DNA from 4 places in the Rhizobium sp. YS-1r genome. Region 2 is predicted to be linked to each of the others. Evidence: predicted binding sites of a transcription regulator. Region 2 holds the regulator's gene; each other region holds the start of a gene.
What was found. The regulator PhoB, encoded in region 2, activates phosphate uptake and scavenging genes when phosphate is short. The targets are predictions, from matches to a motif close to TGTCATNNANCTGTCAT.
Positions count from the first base shown of each region.

Region 1: the regulator PhoB is predicted to act here: its motif matches at 4,056-4,072, upstream of JL39_RS24035 (DUF2794 domain-containing protein).
Region 3: the regulator PhoB is predicted to act here: its motif matches at 3,811-3,827, upstream of phnC (phosphonate ABC transporter ATP-binding protein).
Region 4: the regulator PhoB is predicted to act here: its motif matches at 3,658-3,674, upstream of JL39_RS14460 (alkaline phosphatase).

Region 1 covers NZ_JPYQ01000055.1:259,715-265,610, reverse strand. Annotated here, with positions in the region: gene JL39_RS24050 (ABC transporter permease) at 1-2,008, shown strand, start outside; gene JL39_RS24045 (Bax inhibitor-1/YccA family protein) at 2,242-2,979, shown strand; gene JL39_RS24040 (GNAT family N-acetyltransferase) at 3,087-3,644, shown strand; gene JL39_RS24035 (DUF2794 domain-containing protein) at 3,646-4,035, opposite strand; gene JL39_RS24030 (thioredoxin family protein) at 4,333-5,082, opposite strand; gene JL39_RS24025 (sulfite exporter TauE/SafE family protein) at 5,294-5,896, opposite strand, start outside.
Region 2 covers NZ_JPYQ01000012.1:33,395-39,290, forward strand. Annotated here, with positions in the region: gene JL39_RS11305 (FAD-dependent oxidoreductase) at 1-560, shown strand, start outside; gene arsK (arsenite efflux MFS transporter ArsK) at 557-1,792, shown strand; gene JL39_RS11315 (winged helix-turn-helix domain-containing protein) at 1,878-2,567, opposite strand; gene phoB (phosphate regulon transcriptional regulator PhoB) at 2,581-3,267, opposite strand; gene phoU (phosphate signaling complex protein PhoU) at 3,310-4,023, opposite strand; gene pstB (phosphate ABC transporter ATP-binding protein PstB) at 4,066-4,857, opposite strand; gene pstA (phosphate ABC transporter permease PstA) at 4,893-5,896, opposite strand, start outside.
Region 3 covers NZ_JPYQ01000019.1:24,003-29,898, reverse strand. Annotated here, with positions in the region: gene phnE (phosphonate ABC transporter, permease protein PhnE) at 1-851, opposite strand, end outside; gene phnE (phosphonate ABC transporter, permease protein PhnE) at 864-1,823, opposite strand; gene phnD (phosphonate ABC transporter substrate-binding protein) at 1,901-2,806, opposite strand; gene phnC (phosphonate ABC transporter ATP-binding protein) at 2,892-3,749, opposite strand; gene JL39_RS14160 (DapH/DapD/GlmU-related protein) at 3,865-4,482, opposite strand; gene phnL (phosphonate C-P lyase system protein PhnL) at 4,479-5,189, opposite strand; gene phnK (phosphonate C-P lyase system protein PhnK) at 5,201-5,896, opposite strand, start outside.
Region 4 covers NZ_JPYQ01000019.1:86,117-92,012, reverse strand. Annotated here, with positions in the region: gene JL39_RS14480 (hypothetical protein) at 1-378, opposite strand, end outside; gene JL39_RS14475 (hypothetical protein) at 595-1,653, opposite strand; gene JL39_RS14470 (DUF817 domain-containing protein) at 1,711-2,610, opposite strand; gene JL39_RS14465 (ribonuclease D) at 2,610-3,233, opposite strand; gene JL39_RS14460 (alkaline phosphatase) at 3,731-5,470, shown strand; gene JL39_RS14455 (hypothetical protein) at 5,586-5,896, shown strand, end outside.

The DNA of each region.
Region 1 (5,896 bases), on a different contig from region 2:
GGAGCCCGATGCTCTTTCCGACGGCTTCGGTTTTGCGCCGCGCCTGCTCGTCAGCCGCGATGCGCTCGGCGCATCTGGCCTGATCACCACCGGCAGCCTTGTCGAACATGCCTATAAGGTGCGGCTCGACGATCCATCCACGCGTTCGACGCTTCAGGCTCGTGCCAACCAGGAGTTCCCAAGCGCTGGCTGGTCGATACGTGTAAGCGATCGTGCGGCGCCGTCGCTGACCGAGAATGTCGACCGTTTCTCGCAATTCCTGACGCTCGTCGGACTGACCGCCCTGATCGTCGGCGGCGTGGGTGTGGCCAATGCCGTACGGGCCTTCCTCGATGCGAAGCGCACGACGATCGCGACGTTCAAGTGCTTGGGCGCACCGGCTCCGGTCGTGACTCTGATCTATCTCATCCAGATCCTGGCTCTTGCCGGGATCGGCATCGTCATCGGGCTTGTCATCGGTGCAGTCGCACCTTTTGTTGCGCTGCAATTCCTGGAAGGCGTTCTGCCCATACCGAAGGAGACGACCTTCTATCCGTCGGCGCTGGCGCTCGCCGCTCTCTTCGGCCTTCTGATCACCTTCGCCTTCGCGATACTGCCGCTTGGTCATGCGCGTGAAGTGCCCGCAACAGCGCTCTTCCGCGAACAGACATTCGACAACACACGCCTGCCCTCCTGGCCCTATATTATCGCCGCGGGTCTGGCGCTGGCCGCGCTGGCCGCGCTTTCGATCGCCTCGGCCGAGGATAGGTTCATCGCCTCGGTCTTCCTGGCCGCGGTGGCAGGCGCTTTCATTCTGCTTCGTCTCGTCGCCGTCCTCATTGCCACCCTCGCGAGAAGAAGCCCGCGCGTGAACTCGCCGGCCCTGAGGCTTGCGATCGGCAATATCCATCGGCCCGGCGCTCTCACGCCCTCCGTCGTCCTGTCGCTGGGTCTCGGTCTTGCCCTCCTCGTGACGCTGGCGCTGATCGACGGCAACATGCGCCGGCAGCTCACAGGCCAGATCGCCCGGCAGGCGCCGAACTTCTTCTTCGTCGATATTCAGGGGGCCGAACGGGATGGTTTCCTGAATATCCTGAAACAGCAGATGCCTGAAGGAGAAGTGACCCAGGTGCCGATGCTGCGCGGCCGCATTCTTGCCTTCAACGGTCAGGACGTGACGCAGATGAATGTGCCGCCCGCCGGACGCTGGGTGCTGCGCGGTGACCGCGGCATCACCTACGAGGAAAAGCTGCCCGAGAATTCGACGTTGACGGCAGGCGAGTGGTGGCCGGCCGATTACTCCGGCGAGCCGCTCGTCTCCTTCTCGGCGGAAGAAGCCGGCGAACTCGGCCTGAAGCTCGGCGACACCGTCACTGTCAATGTACTCGGCCGCAACATCACGGCTCGCGTCGCCAATTTACGCCAGGTGGAATGGGAATCGCTCTCCATCAACTTCGTGATGGTCTTCTCGCCCAATACGTTCCGCGGCGCTCCGCATGCCTGGCTCGCCACGCTGACCGATCCCTCCGCCACGGCTCAGCAGGAGGCCTCTATCCTCCGGGCCGTGACCAATGCCTATCCGACCATCACCAGCGTCAGGGTGAAGGACGCGATCGACATTGTCGACCGGCTCGTCGGTCAGCTGGCGACGGCGATCCGCGCTGCAGCGGCTGTCGCGCTCATCGCCTCCGTCCTGGTTCTGTCCGGCGCCCTCGCCGCGGGCAACCGGGCCCGCACCCATGATGCGGTCATCCTGAAAACCCTCGGCGGTACGCGAAACATGCTGATGCGCGCCTTCAGCTACGAATACATGATCCTGGGCGCCGCGACCGCCGTCTTCGCCCTTTTCGCCGGCGGCATCTCTGCCTGGTTCGTCGTGAGCCGCATTATGAAGATACCGTCGGCCTTCCTGCCCGATGTCGCAGTCGTCACGCTCGTTGTCTCACTGGTCCTGACGGTCGGAATCGGGCTTGCAGGCACCTGGCGCATCCTCGGCCAAAAGGCCGCGCCGGTCCTTCGGGAGCTCTGATTCAAGCATCGGTAGCATTTTCCGTTAACTCTCGGATCAAATTACTGTCAAAGCGTCCCATAGGTTGCTAAATCGCCGCTTTGGTTTGCGTTTTCGCTTCTCACGCCTCTTGTATGTAAATCGATCTCACATCATATTGACAGCAGGCTTGCTGGAGCTCCGCAGCGGCGCCTGGGTCTGTTGAAAAAGGGGGCCCGACACCGTGAATAATTCCGGAGCTTAAAGAGGAAACAATGGCTGACTTCAACAACTACCAGAACCGAATGGCGCAGACCCGCGCCCAATCCGGTGCCATGATCGACGAAGGCCTTCGCGCCTACATGCTCAGGGTTTATAACCTGATGGCTCTCGGTCTGGCGATCACCGGTGTAGCTGCCTATGGCACCTACGCTCTGGCGGTTTCCAATCCGGCCTTCGCCCAGCTTCTCTATGCTTCTCCGCTCAAGTGGGTGGTCATGCTGGCTCCGCTGGCGATGGTCTTCTTCCTGAGCTTCCGCGTCCATAAGATGAGCGTCCCGGCTGCGCAGATGACCTTCTGGATCTATGCCGCGCTGATGGGCCTGTCGCTGTCCTCGATCTTCCTGGTCTTCACCGGCCAGAGCATCGTCCAGACCTTCTTCGTCACCGCGGCCTCGTTCGGCGCCCTGTCGCTTTACGGCTACACGACCAAGAAGAGTTTGTCCGGCTTCGGCTCGTTCCTGATCATGGGCCTCTTCGGTCTGATCATCGCCTCGATCGTGAACATCTTCCTGCAGTCCTCTGCGATGGGCTTTGCCATCTCGGTGATCGGCGTCCTGATCTTCGCAGGTCTTACCGCCTACGATACGCAGAAGATCAAGGAAATGTATTATGATGGTGACGAGGTCGCAGTCATGGGCCGCAAGGCGATCATGGGCGCCCTGACGCTCTACCTCGACTTTATCAACCTCTTCATGTTCATGCTGCAGTTCCTCGGCAATCGCGAAGAATAACGGCGTGGAACAAGAACTGAAAAAGCGGCCTGCGGGCCGCTTTTTTATTGCCCGCTCGCGCGCCTCGGCATAGATTCGATCGTCACCTTCCACAAACCCGCCCGCCAATGACCTTCCGCCTCCGCGACGCCACAGAAGCCGATCTTCCAGCCATCACCGAAATCTATCGCGACAGCGTGCTGAACGGCACCGCGAGTTACGAGATCATCTCGCCCGACCAGGCCGAGATGACGAGCCGTTACGAGGCGATCAGGGCCAGGGCCTATCCCTATATCGCCGCCGAAGATGAGGAAGGCACGCTTCTCGGCTATGCCTACGCTTCGGCCTTCCGGACCCGCCCCGCCTATCGCTGGCTGGTGGAGGATTCGATCTACCTCGCTCCGGCGGCCCGCGGCCGGGGCGTCGGAAAGGCGCTTCTGCGAGAACTGCTCGCCCGTTGCACCGCGCTCGGCTTCCGGCAGATGGTGGCCGTCATCGGTGGCGCGAGCCCGGCTTCCGTAGCGCTGCATCAAAGCCTCGGCTTCGAACTGACCGGCACGCTCAAGGGCACCGGCTTCAAGCACGGCAGATGGTTGGACACGGTAATGATGCAGATTGCACTGGGCGAAGGTGCCACGGCGAGCCCCGACCCGGCTGTTTATCCCGGGACGCTCTTCACCGAATAGATCAGTCGATGAGCTTCAGCATCTTGTCGAAGACCCTGAGGACCTGCGGCAGTTCGTGGCCGCGCTTCAGGATCATACCGTGCGTATTGAGCACACAGTAGGCGCCCTGCTTGTTGGCCAGTTTGGGATTCTTCTCGATCCGGAAGAGCGGCGTCTCGCCCGACCGTTTGAAGATGGAAAAGACCGCCCGATCCTTGAGGTGATCGATCGCGTAATCCTTCCACTCCCCTTCTCCGACCATGCGGCCGTAGATTTTTAAGATCGCGTCAAGCTCGCGCCGATGAAACGTCACCGGAACGGGATCGCGGCTCTGCCGGTATTCGCTGAGATTGACGACGACGGGTGCATCCTGGGATCTTTCTCCCCCGGGCAATTCCGGCTGATCGGTCATCAAGGCTCCCAAATCACTAGATGTCGGAGATGTGACAGTGTGCCCGAGAGCCTTAAAAAATCAACCCCGGGCCGAAGCCAGCCTCATGCGCGTTCATACGTTTTTATTCTTGCCCCATTTCGAACAAAACAGTGCCCGATTTCGAAGCGAGATTGCTCCGCGTTGGTTGGCGCGATTTCAGCGCCATATGGCCCGGTCTGGTGCATTGACCCTTACCCCCAGCCCCCCAATGTTCCTGGACCGGGCCGCCGACACCTTATTCCGAAAAGCACAGTGAGCCGACGAACCGCTTCGCGGTCAGTATTTCTTGCGGCCGGCCATCAGGATCGTTGCGCCGAGGATTGCCGCCGGCTCACCACCCGGACCGGACGTCTGTAACAGGATTGCGCAGCCGTCTTTCTTGGACTTGCCCATCAGCTTGCCCGGCAGCGTGAGTTTCATGCTCTGGCCGTTCCACGTCCCGACCGACTGCACGTCATAGACGCTGTGCCAGTAGTCCATGGTCTTGCCGCTGTTCTCGCCCTTTGTGATTTCCACCTGCTGACGTTTTGTGAAATAGGCGACGACGACATCGGCCTGCCCCTTGCCTCCGCCGATCTCGATCTCGATCTCGTCGCCGCGCATGGCAGCCGTGACCGGTACGATGAGCCCTTTGTCCGTCTCGCGGAGTTCCTTCACCTTGCCGTTTATGATGGAGAGATCCTTGCCCTTGACGTGATCCCGACCGTTGATGACCGCCTGCGGCGTATAAACGCCGCTGCGGCCGAATGTCTTGGCATAGCCGTATTGCCGCTCGGTGTTTTCCTTCGAGCTCAACGTGTCGGTCCAGCCGAGATAGTTCCAATAGTCCACGTGATAGGAGAGCGCGATGATATCGCCCTGCGCCACCAGCTCACCTAAAGTGGCGTCCGCCGGAGGGCACGAGGAACAACCTTGAGACGTGAAAAGTTCGACCACGCCCTTCGGCGCCCTTACCTCCCCCGCCGGAGCGACGCCCGCATAAAGCAGGCCCGCAAGCACGATAATGGAGCGGAGACGGAACAGCATGGGTGGCAGACCTTTTTATCAGGGCAACTGTTATCCACGATTGCCCCTGGTGATCAAGAACAATCGAATGGCCTGGAGGATCGGATGGCGGAAGGTAACCGTCCCGCCCCCTCAAGAGAAAGTCACGAAGGGGTGAGGACCGGATAATTGATCGGCTTTGTCAGCGGCGATTGTGGGCATGCCACACCTTCCTCCACAGGTCCCGGCAAAGTCAGATCAGTTTCAGCAGCCCTTGGGTGAAATAGACGGCTCCGATGCCGGTGACGATCCAGCGCGTCCAGGCGCGGAAATTCTGATCCGTCATTCTCTGCAGGATGTCGTTGCCAGCGCGCGTGCCGAGGATGGCGATTGGCGCGGCGATCAGGATCGAGATCCAGTCGGTCGGCGGCAGTGCGGTTGCCGCGTTCCAGTAGAACGCCACCTTTGTTGCATGCGAGGCGACCTGCACCGCGGCTTTGGTGGCGATTACCTTGCGCCGGTCCATCATCGTTCGGATGAAGAAGATGTCGATCGTCGGACCGGAAACGCCAACGCCCACGGTCAATGCTCCGGCGATCAACCCGCAGATGAGGGCGTGGTGAGGCTTGGACGCATCGAGTTGCAGCTTCGAGACCGGCAGCCAGACGAGGATCGGCATCAGGCCGATCGCGATCGATACGACGATGATATCCGGCTGATAGTCGACGATCAAAAGGATGATACTCGATATGACGAGGCCCAGGCCGAGGATACCGAGGATCCTGTAGTCGATATAGGCGCGGGAGAACCAGGCGCGCGAGCCGTTGGACACCATCTGGATGACGCCATGGATGGC
Region 2 (5,896 bases):
ACGTGGAGGCTTTGCACGACGGCCGGCATGAGCGGCTTGCCGTCGACCGCATCGTGGTGGCCACGGGCTTCCGTCCCGATCTCGACATCCTGAAGGAACTCCGGCTCGATCTCGATCCGGCCGTGGAAGCCCCCCACCGTCTCGCACCCATGATCGATCCGAACCTGCATTCCTGCGGAACGGTGCCGCCGCATGGCGTGGTCGAGTTGACACAGCCGGAACCCGGCTTCTTCATCGTCGGTTCGAAATCCTATGGACGCGCGCCGACATTTCTCATGGCAACGGGGTACGAGCAGGTCCGCTCGGTCGTGGCGGAACTCGCAGGCGACAGCAACGCCGCCCGCGAGGTGCATCTCGTTCTCCCGGAAACCGGTGTCTGCAGCGTAACCAATCCAGTGCTCGCAGAGGCAGCGTCCGGTGGCTGCTGCGGTGGTCCTGCTCTTTCTGAAGTCGACGCGTGCTGCATCGCCGACATGAAGGCCAAGACTGATGGCAAAGCTGGTTGTGGCTGTGGTACATCCACTGCGGTGGAACGGAACGATGTGGAACCTGCAGAATGACCGAGCGGAAAGCTCCCGCGCGCCTGATCTGGGCGCTCGGCGCAACACAGATCATCGGCTACGGTACCCTTTATTATTCCTTCAGCATCCTCGCGCCGGACATGGCACGAGACTTCTCCATCCAACAAGACAGGCTTTTCGGGCTGCTATCGGTGGCGCTGCTGGTTGGCGGACTGTTCGCACCGAGAGCGGGAAACTGGGCGGACCGGTTCGGAGCCGGCCGGCTCATGGTCCCCGGTTCGCTTGCTGCCGCCATCTCGCTTGGCTGCGCGGCCGCATCGCCGAATGCGACGACGTTCGGTATTTCACTCGTCGCAATGGAGATCGCCTCCAGCTTCGTTCTCTACAGCACGGCATTTGCAGCGATCGTGCAGGTTGGAGGCAGCAAGCCACAGCGCAGCATAACCCATCTGACGCTGATCGCGGGATTCGCATCAACGCTCTTCTGGCCGCTCACGGCAACACTGCATGACTATCTCGGCTGGCGTGAGATCTACCTCGTCTTCGCGATCCTGAATATCGCCGTGTGCCTTCCGATCCATTGGTGGGTCGGGAGACTGCCCCGCGACGTGCCCGAACCACGGGCATCAGTAAATCAATCCGGAGCGATGGCCGTTCAGCCTGAAGCCGGCCCCGCGTTCAGTGGCGTCTTTATTCTGATGCTTGCGGGCTTTGCCCTGGAAGGATTCGTGCTGGCCTCCGTGCTGGTCCACATGGTTCCGCTGCTGACAGCACTTGGGCTTGGCACGGCAGGCCTCATGGTCTCCACCCTCTTCGGTCCCTCGCAGGTCGCCAGCCGCCTCCTGAACATGATCTTCGGAGGGCGCTTGTCACAGACGGTGCTCGCCGTGATCTCCGCGGGATTGCTCGCCGTCGCCCTTATCGTCCTGATGGCGACAAGTCCGTGGCTCCCCGGTCTCATCGCATTCGCGATCCTGTTCGGTCTGGGATCGGGGCTCGCAAGCATCGTCGGGGGAACGCTTCCACTGGAGCTTTTCGGAAGGCACGGTTATGGCGCACGGCTCGGCTGGGTGACCGCCGCACGCCAGTTTTCCTCAGCACTTGCCCCCTTTGCGTTCGCTGTCATGCTGGGAACTTGGGGGGTCGGCCAGGCAGTATCGATCAGCATTCTGGGAGGCGCGGCGGCCGTCGGCCTGTTCGGAGCGATCGCCTTCGCCCGCTACAGAGCAACAAGACCAGCAGCTGGACCTTTCGGTGGTTCGCAGGCCTGACAAGACACGACAAACAGGAGATGCAGGCCCCTCGGCGAAGCCCTAAAGAAAAGCAGCATAGGCCTTCCAACGATCGCGAGAAAATTCAGACGTCGCCGAGGGCGTAGCCCGCTCCGCGGACGGTCCGGATCACCTGGTCAGCCTTGCCCAGGCTGATGCCCTTCCGGAGGCGACCGATGTGCACGTCGACGGCGCGCTCGTCCACGGTTGCACCATCACCCCAGAGCGACCTTTTCAGCTCCGTCCGCGAATAGACCCGTCCCGGATACCGCATCAGGAACTCGAGAAGCCGGAACTCGGTGGGGCCGAGCCTGACTTCCTTCTTCTGCCTGTGGACCCTGTGTGCTTCGCGGTCGAGGGTCAGGTCTCCGACCCTGATCATATGGCTCAGAAGATTCGGATGCATGCGGCGAAGAAGGTTCTTCACCCTTATGGCAAGCTCGACGGAGGGGAATGGCTCTACGAGGCAGTCATCCGCGCCGGCAGCGAGACCCGTCAGCCTGTCGCTCTCGCTTTCCGCCGGAACAAGCAGGACCACGGGCACCCGCATCGTTGCTGGTTCGGTACGAAGTCTTCGGCAGATCTCGATGCCATTCAGCCCCGGAAGGGACGAACTCAGCACCAGTACATCGGGAAGGCTCGAAACCAACCGCTCCATCAGCTCGGAGCCCGCCGAAAGCAGCGTCACGTCGAAACCTTCATCGACAAGGGAGAACCGCAGCACTTCGCGCAGCGTTTCATCGCCATCGATCACCACGACAACTCGCGCTCCCATCGCGGTGCTCTCCCTAGTGTCCTTCCATCGAGTATCCGGCGCCGCGGACGGTGCGGATGACATCCTGCATGTTGGAGAAGTTGAGCGCCTTCCTGAGGCGTCCGACATGCACGTCGACGGTGCGCTCGTCCACATAGATGTCGTGGCCCCACACCCCGTCGAGAAGCTGCGAGCGCGAGAAGACCCGGCCGGGCGCGGCCATCAGGAATTCCAGAAGCCGGAACTCCGTCGGGCCGAGCCGCACTTCGCGGCTCTTGCGATGCACCCTGTGCGTCTCCCGGTCCAGCTCGATGTCGCCGCAGCGCAGGACGCTCGACAGCACTTCCGGACGCGCGCGCCGCAGCATCGCCTTCACTCGCGCCATCAGTTCCGGCGTCGAGAACGGCTTTACGACATAGTCATCGGCGCCGGTCGCAAGCCCGCGGACCCGTTCGCTCTCCTCGCCGCGCGCCGTCAGCATGATGATCGGCAGTCGCTCCGTCTCCGGCCGCATCCTCAGCCGCCGGCAGAGTTCGATGCCGGAAACACCGGGCAACATCCAGTCGAGGATCAGAAGATCCGGCGTGCGTTCCTGAAGCCTGATCTCGGCTTCATCCCCGCGCAGAATCGTCTCCACCTCATAACCTTCCGCTTCAAGGTTGTAGCGAAGAAGCACGCTCAGCGCCTCCTCATCCTCCACGACCGCGATCTTCGGCTGCATTCCGTCTTAGCTCCGTCACCATTCCATCGTCATTCGGCGCCATTATTCCGTGATCGCGCCGAGCGTGTTCGACGTATCGTCCTTCGGACGCTCGCCTTCCGGCTGGGCGCCGGTCGTCATGTAGTAGATCGTCTCGGCGATGTTGGTGGCGTGGTCGCCGATACGCTCGATGTTCTTGGCACAGAACAGAAGATGCGTGCAGGTGGTGATGTTGCGCGGATCTTCCATCATGTAGGTCAAAAGCTCGCGGAACAGCGACGTGTACATCGCGTCGATTTCCTCGTCGCGGATGCGGATCGCCTCCGCCTTCTCGGCCGAACGGCTCGAATAGACGTCCAGCACTTCCTTCAGCTGCGTCAGCGCCAGGTCCGACAGGTGCTCGATGCCGCGCGCGAGCTTGCGCGGCACACCGGTGCCCTGCACCGCGATCACCCGCTTGGCAGTGTTCTTGCCGAGGTCGCCGACCCGCTCCAGATCGGAGGCGATGCGCAGCGATCCGACGATGTCGCGCAGGTCGCCCGCAACCGGCTGGCGGCGGGCGATCGTCACGATCGCCTTGTCGCCGATATCGCGCTCGGCATGGTCGAGGATCACATCGTCGGAGATCACCTTCTGGGCAAGGGCGGCATCGGAATTGACCAGTGCCCGCACTGCATCCGCGCACATCTGCTCCGCAAGCCCGCCCATCTCCGAAATCCGGCGGCTCAGATATTTCAGTTCGTCGTCATAGGCAGACAGGATATGTGTCGAAGACATGGTCTTATCCTCAGATTGTCAGAAAGGGCCCGCAACCGGCGATCAGCCGAAGCGGCCCATGATGTAGTCCTGCGTACGCTGGTCATCCGGATTGGTGAACATCTTGTCGGTATCGTTCTCCTCAACCAGGTTTCCGAGATGGAACATGGCAGTGCGTTGCGATACGCGGGCCGCCTGCTGCATCGAGTGCGTCACGATGACGATCGTGAAGTTTTCGCGCAGTTCGTGGATCAGCTCCTCGACCTTGGCGGTGGCGATCGGATCGAGCGCCGAACAGGGTTCGTCCATCAGGATCACTTCCGGGCTGACGGCAACGGCGCGCGCAATGCACAGGCGCTGCTGCTGACCGCCGGAAAGGCCCGTACCTGGGCTGTCGAGACGATCCTTCACCTCGCCCCACAGTCCTGCCTTCTGCAGGGCCGAAGACACGATATCGTCCAGCTCCGACTTCTTTCGCGCCAGACCATGAATGCGCGGGCCATAGGCGACGTTCTCGTAGATCGACTTCGGGAAAGGGTTCGGCTTCTGGAACACCATGCCGACCTTGGCGCGCAGCTGAACCGGGTCCACCTTGGGATCGTAAATGTTCTCCGAGTCGATCGATATGTTGCCCTCGACACGGCAGTTGGCGATCGTGTCATTCATCCGGTTGATGCAACGCAGGAACGTCGACTTGCCGCAGCCCGACGGACCGATGAAGGCTGTAACGGACCGAGGGCGGATATCGATATTGACATCCTTGATGGCGTGCTTTTCGCCGTAATAAACCTGCACGTTACGGGCGGAAATCTTCGGTTCATTCATGAGTGGAGCTTTCGTCGGCGTCGTCGTCATCGTCGTTGAGATATTATTCATCATTACACACCCCTTTACCAACGGCGCTCGAAGCGGCGGCGAAGAATGATTGCGACCAGGTTCATTAGGATCAGGAATACCAGAAGCACGATGATGGCACCGGACGCACGTTCGACGAATGCCGGGTCGCCGCGCTGCGTCCAGTTATAGACCTGGACCGGAAGCGCCGACGCCGGATCGAAGAAGCCATCCGGCGGACCGGCGGGATATTCGCGCACGAAGGCGACCATGCCGATCAGCAGCAGAGGCGCAGTCTCCCCGAGAGCTCGGGCCAGCCCGATGATCGTCCCCGTCAGGATACCGGGCATCGCCAAGGGCAGAACATGATGGAAGATGGACTGCATCTTCGATGCGCCAACACCGAGCGCTGCGTCGCGGATAGACGGTGGAACGGCCTTGAGGGCGGCGCGAGTGGCGATGATGATCGTCGGCAACGTCATCAGGGTCAGAACAAGCCCCCCCACAACCGGCGCCGATTGCGGCAGACCGAAGAAATTGATCAGTACGGCAAGGCCCAGAATACCGAAGACGATCGAGGGAACCGCGGCAAGGTTCGAGATGTTCACCTCGATCAGATCGGTGAAGCGGTTCTGCGGCGCAAATTCCTCAAGATAGATTGATGCAGCCACGCCGATCGGCAGCGACAGGACGAACACGATCAGCATCATATAGACGGAGCCAATGACCGCAATCCCCAGGCCCGCCGCTTCAGGCCGGGTATCGGAGGCGTCCGGCGCCGTGAAGAAGCTCCAGTTGAAACGGGTCGTCAGAATGCCCGCCTCCTTGAGCTTGTCCGCCAGCATCAGTTGGTCGGGGGACGTATTGCGGTCGAGCTTCGCGCTCTCCATCGTCACGCGCCCCTTGTAATATCCGTCGATACGGCCCGCGGCCAGAAGATCAAAGGAATGGGTCTGGCCAATCACCGACGGATCGGCCATCACAAACCTGCGGAGATCGGCGGGAGCCTCCTTGGAGATCAGCTCGGCGGCGGCCTTTGCGTTCATGCCGTCGATGGTGA
Region 3 (5,896 bases), on a different contig from region 2:
AGCGACAGGTTGCTGCGCGACGGATCGAGCCGTTCGCCGGAGATGACGAGGCCCGCCACCTCGCCGGCGGATTTCCCGAAGAAGACGGAATTGGTGTCGAAGAAGAAGTTCTCCCAGCCGAGGAACCGCTTGCGCACGCGCACCCGCTCCGCGGATATTTCCGCCCAGCCGGAGAAGCCGAAATAGGCGACCACGCGAGCGCCCGGAGACCGTTGCTCGGCCCATTCGGGCAGGGGGCCGTCCGCGCGCACCTCGCCGGACGTGCGGTCGAGAATGAAGGTGACGGTTTCCGTGCCGCGTGTGAGAACGACCTCGTCCGGTTTCACGTCGATCGTGCGCGATGTCCCCAGTGTGACGAACGCATGCGTCACGATCTCTTCCTTGCGTGTCTGGCTGGCGGTCGCTGCTTGCGGGGCGGCCTGCCCCGGCTTCTGTGCCTGCGCCATGAAGCTGAAGCTGGATGAGGGGGCCGCGGACTGGGTGGAGGGTGCCGCCGGAGCCTCGATCGTGCGGGTTACCGTTTCGCGCGTGGCCTCGAGCCAGTCAGGGTTCGGATTGGGGCCAATCGGGTCGAAACGGGGATAGCTGATCCGCATGGCGCCGTCCGCGTCGATCTCGATATCCGGGCGGATTTCGTAGGAAATCCAATCGGCCAGATAGCTGCCGGCAATCCCCCAGTTGGCATCGTTGATGACCTTGCCGACCGCGAAGAACCACCAGGAGAAAACCAGATAGACGGCAAACGAGAACACGATGATGGGAATGTGAAACCGTTGCCACAGGGTGCGCCTGAATATCTCGGGGTGGCGCTTCGCCAGCATTTCCATCTCGGCGGTATTGAGAAGAGTCATGGTGGCACCCGGTCAGATCACGTGGAAGGCCTGCTCGCCGACCAGTCTGCGGCGGAGCCAGGCGGAAAACTGGTCGACGGCGATGATCGTCAGAAGCAGCAGGAGGATGATCGCGAGCGTCTTCGCCTCGTGACCGCGTCCGATCGACAGGCGGAGTTGTTCGCCGATGCCGCCGCCGCCGACGGCGCCGATGATGGTCGAGGCCCGGACGTTGATCTCCAGGCGCAGCAGGAAGTAGCTCATGAAATTCGGCATGACCTGCGGCACCATGCCGAACCAGGCCCGCTCCACCCAGTTCGCGCCCACGGCCTTCAGGCCTTCCTCCGGCTTCATGTCGGCGTTTTCGATCACTTCGAAGAACAGCTTGCCAAGCGCACCGATGGTGTGGATCGCAACAGCGATCACCGCCGGCAGCGGCCCGAGAGACAGGATCGCCAGGAAGAAGCCGGCGAGCACCACTTCCGGGAAGGCGCGCAGGATTTCCATGAACCGGCGTGCCGTACCGCGTATCCAGACATTGGTGGTCATGTTGCGGGCGGCGAGAAATGACAGGAGAAATCCGAAAACCAGCCCGATCAGCGTGGCCAGAAGCGCGATGTTGAGCGTTTCCGCCATCTTGTAGAAATATTCGGGTATGTAGATGCTGCCGGTCACATATTGGCGGCCCTCCACATAGTCGTATTTCATGCTGCCGTCGTAATAGGGCGATGGAAGGTCGAATAGCGCCCGCCAGATTTCCATCCCGTCCCGCGGTACGAGCTCGCCGACGAAGTCGAAGAAATGCGGCAGCCGGTCGAAGAACTTGCCGGCATTGGTCTCGTTGGCGAACCACAGCGAGCCTGAAACCGTGATCAGCAGGATGACTGCGGTCAGCACGGTATAGAGGCGGCGCTGGCCCGCAAGCTGCTGCCAGTGGCGCTCGACCATCAGCCCGTTGTCGGTCAATCGCGGCTGCGATACGGAAGTCGGCATATGCTTTCCCTGATCCCGGCAGGCAAGATAAGGCCGTCGAGCGGATATCCGTTCGACGGCCGCTTCATCGGGCTTTATCAGCCGCCGATCGTTGCCTTGCGGGCGTCGACGATAGGCTTGTAGAAGTCGGCATTCACTTCGGCGAAGCCGGTAAAGTCACCGCCCTGAACGGCGGAGAAGCAGGCCGGATCGGCCTTCGGCAAATCCATCATGAACTGCTTGAACTTGGCCTTCATGTCGGTGTTCATCGACGTGCGGACGACGACCGGGCCGTTCGGGATGAGCGGCGATTTCCAGAGCTCGACGAGGTCGTCCATGTTGAGGATGCCCTTGTCGACCATCTTGCGCAGGTTGCCGGACGAATAGCCGTCCTTGAATTCGCCGACGCCCGAGCCCCAGGTCGTGCCGGCAGCAAACGTGCCCTTGACGACTTCGAGAACGAGGTTCTCGTGACCGCCGCCAAAGCCGGTTTCGCTGAAATATTCCTTGACCGGTGCGCCGATGGCTTCCGGAAGGGTAACGGTCGGGATGAGGAAGCCGGACGTGGAGTCCGGATCGGCAAAGCCGAGCTTCTTGCCCTTCATGTCGGAGAGCTTGGTCATGCCCGAATCCTTGCGGGCGACCATGATGGAGTAGTAGCCCATCGATCCATCGGTCTGGACCGTGGTCAGGATCGGCTCGACGGCGGCCGGATTGGCGAGGTAGACCTTCGCATAGGCGGAGGCGCCAAGCTCGGCATAATCGAGCGTGCCGCCGAGCAGGCCCTGAACGACGCCGTCATAGTCTGCGGCCGGGAAGAGCGAGACCTTTTCGACGCCCAGAGCGGCCGGCAGCTTGTCGACCATGCACTGGAAATTGCGCAGGCGGTCGGCTTCATTCTCGCCGCCGAGAATGCCGATGCGGAATTCCTTGAGGTCTTCGGCCGCAGCGGAACCGGCCAGCGCAGCCAATGCTACGGCTGCAAGAAGAGCTTTCTTCAACATGAGTTCATCTCCTGGTTTTCCGGGGTTACCGGAAGCTTGGTTCAGAAAGGGTGCCCTTGACGCGGGCAGACGATCCTGGTGCGGCTCAGGCCCTGGCGGTCGCCAGTGCCTCGATGCCGGCAGATAGCGGCTTGCCGGCGGGGCTTGCTGCGCCGGAAATGTCGATGCTGGTGGATGTCATGGTTTCATCGATGCCGGCACCGTCCCTGTCGGAGCCGTAGATTTCGCGCACTGCCGCCGCCGTCAGCTCCTGCGGCGGACCGTCGAAAACGACATGGCCCGCTGCCATGCCGATGATGCGTTCGCAATAGTTTCGCGCCGTATCGAGCGTATGCAGGTTGGTGATGACGGTAATGCCTTCGCGCTCGTTGATGTCGCGAAGCGCATCCATCACGATCTTGGCGTTGAGCGGATCGAGCGATGCGATCGGCTCGTCGGCGAGCACCATTTTGGGATCCTGCATGAGTGCACGGGCGATCGCGACCCGCTGCTGCTGCCCGCCCGACAGAGTTCCGGCCCGTTGCAGCGCCGTCTGTTCGATGCCGAGACGTTCCAGGGCGGCGATCGCCATGAGCCGCTCTTCCCGGCTGAAGATGTTAAGAAGGCTCGTCACCGTCGAACGGTGATTCAGCCGGCCGAGCAGCACATTGGTGAGCACATCCAGGCGCGGCACCAGATTGAACTGCTGGAAGATCATCGCGCAGTCACGCTGCCAGTTGCGGAGCGCCGCACCCTTGAGCGAGGACACCTCGATCCCGCCAAAATGGATGGAGCCGGAGCTTGGGTCCTGAAGGCGGTTGATCATGCGCAGGAGGGTGGATTTGCCGGCACCGGAGCGGCCGATGATGCCGACCATCTGGCCCTGGGGAATTTCCACGCTCACGGCATTGACCGCGATACGATCGCCAAAACGGCGGGTGACCTTCCTCAGTTCGAACTTCATGCTCTCTTGCCCGTCCAACCCTGTTATACAGTTTCGATTAGCGGCGGTTCATGAAGCCTGAATGTCGGTTTTATGTCGGTATTGTTACAATCTCCCGCTGTTTGTAACGGTTGTGTTACGCTGCATGGCGGGACAGGAATTCTTCCGCTGAAAGTGCACGGAAATCCTCAAGGGCGGCTCTCAATTTCAGGTGGTCCCAATCCCACCAGGCGAGCCTGTCCATTGCCTCGCCGACCGCTTTTGTAAAGCGCTCGCGAATGAGTTTAGCCGGCACGCCGCCGACGATCGTGTAGGGCGCGACATCCTTCGAGACGACCGCACCGGCGCCGATCACCGCGCCGTTGCCGACGGTGACGCCGGGCAGGACGGTTGCGCCATGGCCGATCCAGACGTCATGCCCGATCACGACGCGATGGTCGCGCCGCCATTCAAAGAAGCTTTGTTCGTTTTCCGCGTCGTCCCAGTAATTTGCAGCGCGGTAGGTGAAGTGATGCAGCGTCGCCCGCCAGGTGGGGTGATTGGTGGCGTTGATGCGCACGGAAGCGGCCATGTTGACGAATTTGCCGATCGTCGCGCACCAGATCGACCCGTCCTGCATGATGTAGGAATAGTCGCCGATCTCGGCCTCGTCGATGCGGCAGCGCTCGGAGACCTCCGTATAGCGGCCTAGCGTGGAATTGCTGATGCGGGCGCTTTGATGGATAGCCGGCTCAAGACCAAGCTTCTTGCTCATGCTGCGACTGCCTTTCGGGGAGAGAATTGCGTGACGTCGAGAATGCGGTCTGCCACCGCCTCGCGCACTTCCTCGTCGTGGAAGATGCCGAGAAGGGCCACGCCTTCCCGCTTCTTCCCGGCGATCATCTCGACCACGACCTGCCGGTTGACGGCATCGAGCGAGGCGGTCGGCTCGTCGAGGAGCAGGATGCGGTGGCTGGTGATGAAACCGCGCGCGATGTTGACGCGCTGCTGTTCGCCACCGGAGAACGTGGCGGGCGGCAGCGACCAGAGCTCCTGCGGCAGGTTGAGCTTGGCGAGCAGTTCCGCGGCTTTCCCCCGGGCTTCGGCTGCCGCAACGCCGCGCGCGACGAGCGGTTCGGCGACGACATCGATCGCCGCCACGCGCGGCACGGTGCGCAGGAACTGGCTGACATAGCCCATCGTATGCCGGCGGACATCGAGAACTGTGCGTGGATCGGCACGGGCGATATCGATGAGCCGGTCCTTGTGGTCCACGAGGATCTGTCCGGAATCGACGGCATAGTTGCCGTAGAGCATCTTCAGGATCGAGCTCTTGCCGATGCCCGAGGGACCTCCGAGCACGACGCATTCTCCGCTTGCGACGGAAAAGCTCACGTCGTTGACGACCGGCAGCTTGATGCCGTCGCGCAGGTGCATGGTGAAGCTCTTGAAGACTTCCGAAACGACGAGGGGAGTTGCCATTGGTCTTCTCCTCAGACCTGAAGAATGGAAGAGACGAGCAGCTGCGTATAGGGCTCGCGCGGGTCGTCGAGCACCCGGTCGGTCAGCCCATGCTCGATCACGTGGCCGTCCTTCATCACCATCATCCGGTGCGACAGCAGGCGCGCGACCGCAAGGTCATGGGTGACAACGATCGCCGACAGGCCAAGGTCGTTCACGAGGCCGCGCACCAGGTCGAGCAGGCGGGCCTGCACGGAAACATCAAGCCCTCCGGTCGGCTCGTCCATGAAGACGAGGCGGGGATGGGTGACGAGATTGCGGGCGGTCTTCAGGCGCTGGCGCATGCCGCCGGAAAAAGCGCGCGGCTGGTCGTCGATGCGGTCGGTCGAAATTTCGACGCGGGCGAGCCAGTCGCTCGCCGTCTCGCGGATCTTGCCGTAATGCCGGTCGCCGACCGCCATCAGCCGCTCGCCGACATTGGCACCGGCGGAGACCGTCATGCGCAGCCCGTCGGCCGGGTTCTGGTGCACGAAGCCCCAATCCGTGCGCATCAGGAAGCGGCGCTCCGCCTCGCCCATGTGGTAGAGGTCGCGGAAATTGCCGTCGCGCATGCGGTATTCGACGCTGCCGGTCGTCGGGATCAGCCGGGTCGAAAGGCAATTCAGGAGCGTCGTCTTGCCCGAGCCGGATTCTCCGACGATGGCGAGCACTTCGCCCGGCCAGAGCTC
Region 4 (5,896 bases), on a different contig from region 2:
TTCGGCCAGCAACCGCAGCGAAACACCCTTGACGAGCTGATTGAGCATGCGCTCGAGCACAGCACGTTCAGCCGGATTCATCGCTTTGACCGCTTCCGAAAGACGCCTGGCATAATCGAGCAGGGCTTCCCCCTCACGGCGAGGAACTCTGATCAGTTTGCCGATGGTCTCCGCGAAGATCGAGGCACCCTGCGCGAGCTGGATCTGGGCCGAAAGCGAGAGAATGTCCAGCCTGCCGCCTGACAGGGACGAGGACGCGATGGTCTCGGCATTTGCGGAATTGTTGGCGACATTGATGCGCTGGCGCAGGGCCAGCTGCTGCGATGGGTTCTGGTATTCGATGAATGAACTTAACGTGGCACGAACCGGAGGCAGCATTGTCCGCTCCATGTCTGATTGTGACGACAGGACAGTTCGGCCACGCGATTGTGTGTTTTCGCAACGGAACGGCGTTGCGACCGTAACGCCTCATGGCGTTCCCAATGCCGATAGCTGGCAATCAATCTCCGGCAAAAAGGTTAACGTCTCGCTAACATGCGGGCGAAGAATGATCTTGGACGGCACAGTAAGCGGACAGTCCGGATTATTGCGGGATCACGCGGCCAGTTTCTTTTTCAACAATTCATAAATGCCGATCTCGTCCACGCGGACCGGCAGGATTCCGCCAACCGTGGTTGCCTCGACTGCCTGGCCTTCGAGCAGCGTTTCCACGGCATCGGCGGTGAATTCGCTCGCGGGCGCCTCGCCGGCAACGAGGATCTTGCTGGTCTGGTTCTGATCTTCCGCAGAAGTTGCCTCGTCGACGGCCGGAGTGTCGCCGCCCGGCTCGGACGAATCGGAAAGAGCGACCTGCTCGGCTGCAGCGGCAAACACGCTCAGCAGCGTCTGCGTGTCGACGGAAGCAGCGTCGGTTTTGCCGTCGCCGCCCACGTCCGCTCCATCATTTTTGTTCGTCTTCTCGATGACGTCTTGGACCTTCTGGACGTCTTCGAGCTTCTTGCCGGCTTCCGCGGCCTCGATGTCTTCCAGGCGCTCGGCGCGGGTTTCCTCGTCCTCGACGCGAGTGGGATCGTAACCCTGCGGGCCGAGCTTCAATTCTTCCAGGGTCTTCGGATCGGCAACGTCCTCAAGCCGCTGGACCACGCGGTCGACTTCCGCCCCGAGCTTGCCGCCATTGGCCTTTTTGGTGAAGGCGTCCATCAGGCGCTGGTTGTCGTCGCCGTAGGGATTCTGGATTGCCGCCAGCAGCGTCTTGATGGAGATGCCGATATCCTTGAGCCCGAGATCCTCCTCCAACTTGCTGATCTGGCTCAGATCCATCGGCTTGAGCAGATCTTCAAGCGCTTCGCCCAGCCGATAGTTCGAGCGGGCCTCGTCGGTATCGAGGCCGAGCTTCTTGGCCAGGCGGTCGATGAGATCGATCTTCAATTCGTTGGGATCTGTGCGGTTGGTGCCGAACAGCGCGGAGGTAATCTTCTCCCTGGCGCGCTTGGCCTCCTCGCTGGCGCTGACCCGCGCCTCCGTGACCGGATCGCGTTCCTTGCCGGACCGTTCGGCTTCCTCTTCCTTGCGCTGTTCCTCGATGCTGTCGAGCATCGATTGCATCACGTTGGTTGCCGCAAGTCCGTAGGTCTGCTGTGTTGGAAGCAACATGCCCGATTATCCGGTCTCATTGAGAGATATGCCGGAGGCGACGATAGGTTTCGAAGGTTAACGAATTATTGCCGGCTGATTAGGACTTGTCCCAACGAGAGTTGGAGGCCGCGGCTTGAGGACCAGCGTGACCAGCACAAAACTGACGTAAAGAAGCAGGTACCAGGATCCGAGCTTGCCGAATGAAACCACATGCCAGGTCTTCTGCGTCGGATAGATCCAGGTCCCGGTCAGCGTGCCGATGTTCTCCGCAACCCACAGGAAGGCGGATGAGAGGAACGCTGCCACGACCAGCGGCATACGCAGTGTCGTCCGGTCTATCGTGAAATGGATGTCGACGCGCCGGAAGACGACGACAGTTGCTGCGAACAGAAGATAACGCAGATCCGGCAGGTAGTGATGACTGAAGAAATGGACGTAGATCGCGATCGCCAGCAATCCGGTGAGCCACATCGGCGGATAGCGGGTGAAACGCATGTCGAAGATGCGGATCGTGCGGGCCATGAAGGAACCGACGGAGGCATACATGAAGCCGGAAAACAGCGGCACGCCGGCGATCTGAATGATCGCGGGTTCCGGATAGGCCCATGATCCCATATGCACCTTGAAGATTTCCATGACGGTGCCGGTGACGTGATAGACTAGGATCACCTTGGCCTCGTCCCAGCTTTCCATCCTGAAGCGCAGAAACAGGAATTGGATTGCCAGTGCAGCGATGAACAGGAAATCGTAGCGGTAAAGCGCCCAGTCCGGCTGCCAGACGAACTTGGTGACGAGCAGCAGGGTGAGCATGATCGCCGCGAACAGGCAGGCCCAGGCCTGTTTCAGCCCGAAAAGGATGAACTCGGAAAGCCACCAGGGAAGTGGCGCCAGCGCACCGCGAACGAGAAGGCGCAGCGGTTCGAGATAAGGCCCCGTCTCATGCGCCTGAGGACGTTCTGGGAAACGCCGTTCCATCAGCTGTGGGCGAAGATGTCCGTCTCTTCCCAACCGAGCAGGTCAAGTTTTGCCCGGGTCGGTAGGAAGTCGAAACAGGCCTGGGCAAACTCGAGGCGGTTGTCGCGCACGAGCCGCTCGTTCAGTTTATCGCGCAGTGCGTGCAGGTATAGCACGTCGGAAGCGGCATATTCGAGCTGCGCCGGCGAGAGTACCTCTGCAGCCCAATCGGACTGCTGCTGCGCTTTCGATACGTCGATATCGAGCAGTTCCTTGAGGTTGTCCTTGAGGCCGTGCCGGTCGGTATAGGTACGTGTCAGGCGCGAGGCGATCTTGGTGCAGAAGGCGGGTGTCGTGGTCACCCCGAATGTTTGAAACAGAACGGCGATATCGAAACGGCCGTAGTGGAAGATCTTCTGCCGGGATGGATCGGCAAGCATGGCGACAAGGTTCGGCGCTTCTCTTTGGCCTGCAGCGATGCGGATCACGTCGGCGGAGCCATCGCCCGGCGAAAGCTGCACGACACAGAGCCGGTCGCGGCGCGGAACGAGGCCGAGTGTTTCCGTATCGATGGCGATAGCACCCGTGTAGCGGGCTGCATCAGCCGCCGGAATATCGCCTTCATGATATCGAATCTCTGCCATGTCCGTCTCCGTCGCCTATGTTCGGCCATCCGCTATAGACCACGTTTTTCGCCAAGGATACCGTCATCTTCGGGAGGGGGAGGCCCGGACCGCCGAAAAGCCTGCTGCCGAGCGAGAAGTTCAAGCCTGAGCAAATGCTCAGCTTTGCGCTCAATGCATTGCTGCATTGCAACAGAATGGATTGGCACGCTTAATCGATTATCCTATATCAATGGGCATCGAGCGACGCACTCCTCCTCCCAGTGTCGCTTGATACGGATCGACAACACCTCCTCCTCCCAGTTGTCGATCAAGTTTAAAGCCTGGCGCATCCTCCTCCCGCGCCAGGCTTTTCTATTTTTAGCCTTCTCCTCCGATACCCTTTGATCGACACGTTGTTGCGTCGGACGGACTCGTCCGGGTCTGCCGAACGATATGGCGATAACGTCACGTGCGTGTCACGGGCCGCCGATATAGCAATCCTCGCCTTCCCTTTTGAACTTTTCGTGAGGTTTACTATGCGCAAGCTTTTTGCTGCCCTGGTCGTTTCGACCGCACTCGCCGGTGCTGCCCAGGCCGCTACCGTCTATCCGCTGGATCGTGCGACGATCCTCGCCGGCTCCCCTTTCGACTTCAAGGTTGAGTTCAGCAGCGTCGTGAAGCCGGAGGACGTCAAGATCACCGTCAATGGCCAGGACTACAAGGCCGTTCTCGGCAAGGATGTCCAGTTCGTCGCCGAAGAGAAGGTGAAGGACAAGGTTGCCGGCTCTGCCGTCATCCTGCGCGGTCTGACGATTGCCAATGCAGGCGACTACAAGGTTGAGGTTTCCGCAGGCTCCGAAACGAAGAGCGTTACCTGGAACGTCTATAACACCGGTACGACCCCGAAGGCGAAGAACATCATCTTCATGCTTGGCGACGGTCTTTCCGTGGCGCACCGGACTGCCGCTCGCCTCATGTCCAAGGGGATGACCGAAGGCAAGGCCAACGGCCGCCTCAATATGGACGATCTCGATCGCATGGCCTTCATCGGCACCTCGGCAGCCGACTCGATCACCACCGACAGCGCCAATACCATGTCGGCCTACATGACCGGGCACAAGGGTGCCATCAATTCGCTCGGCGTCTACGCCGATCGCACCGCGGATACCCTGGACGATCCCCGCGTCGAGACCATCGGCGAGGCGCTGCGCCGCCAGACGAAGAAGTCGATCGGCATCGTTGCTACCTCGGAAATCGAAGATGCAACGCCGGCAGCCATCGTGTCACATACCCGTCGCCGCGACGACAAGGCAGAGATCGTCGGCATGATGCTCGACGTGAAGCCGGACGTTATTCTTGGCGGCGGATCCGCTTATTTCCTTCCGCAGGCGACGAATGGCTCCAAGCGCAAGGACGACAAGGACTATATCAAGATGTTCCAGGATGCAGGCTACAAGCTTGCGACCGACAAGAACGAACTGGCCGCCGCCACGAACGCGGACAAGATCCTCGGCCTCTTCCATACCGGCAACATGGATGTGGCCCTCGACCGGGAAATCCTCAAGAAGGGCACCGTCGGCAAGTTCCCCAATCAGCCGGGCCTCGTCGAAATGACGAAGACGGCGATCGATCAGCTCTCGAAGAACCCGGAAGGCTTCTTCCTGATGGTCGAGGCCGCCAACATCGACAAGATGACGCATCCCCTCGACAATGAACGTGCGGTCGTTGACACGATCGAATTCGATCAGGCGGTCGGTGTGGCCAAGGATTTCGTCGCCAGGAACCCGGATACCTTGCTCGTCGTGACCGGCGACCATACGCATGGCATCACCATTGTGGGCATGATCGACGATGATGCTGAAGGAACCGAAATGCGCGAGAAGGTCGGCGTGCGCGGCTTCCCGAACTATGTCGATGCCAACAAGGACGGTTATCCGGACAGCGTCGACGTGACGAAGCGTCTTGCCATGTTCGTCAGCAACTATCCGGACCATTACGAGACCTTCCGCCCGAAGCTCGACGGTCCGTTCAGCCCGGCTGTTCAGAACGACAAGAAGGAATACGTCGCGAACGAGGCGTACAAGGATGTTCCCGGCGCAGTCTTCGTCCAGGGCAACTTGCCGAAGGATGCGAGCTCGGGCGCCCATACGGTCGATGACGTGGTGCTGCAGGCAACCGGTCCCGCTTCGGAGAACTTCAAGGGCTACATGGAGCAGAGCGACGTCTACAAGGTCCTCGCCGACGCCTTCGCGCTCGGCGTGAAGCAGACGAACTAGAATGGCAATGGCGGCATGCCCATTTGGCGTGCCGCCTGCCGCTTCCTTTGGCCGCTTGCTTTGCCGGTCGGAAAGAAGAAGATAAGTAACGTGATCTGGATTGAGGGAGAGCGGCATGAAAAAGTCGTTTGGGGCGCAATTGAGCCGCCGTCGGACACTGGGTTTCGTGGCCGGTCTGCCATTGTTGATGATGGGGGGCAGGGGCGAAGCTTCCGATGACCTGACCTTTGATGAGCTCTACGGCAAGATCAGCGTTCTGGGGCTCGAATTCTCCGAAAAGGTAAAGGAGCTTGCCGGAAAGCCGGTTGCGATGCGCGGCTTCATGGCGCCACCGCTGAAAGCAGAAGCGCAATTTTTCGTGCTGACCGAAGTGCCCATGTCCATCTGCCCCTTTTGTTCGTCCGATTCCGATTGGCCCGACAATAT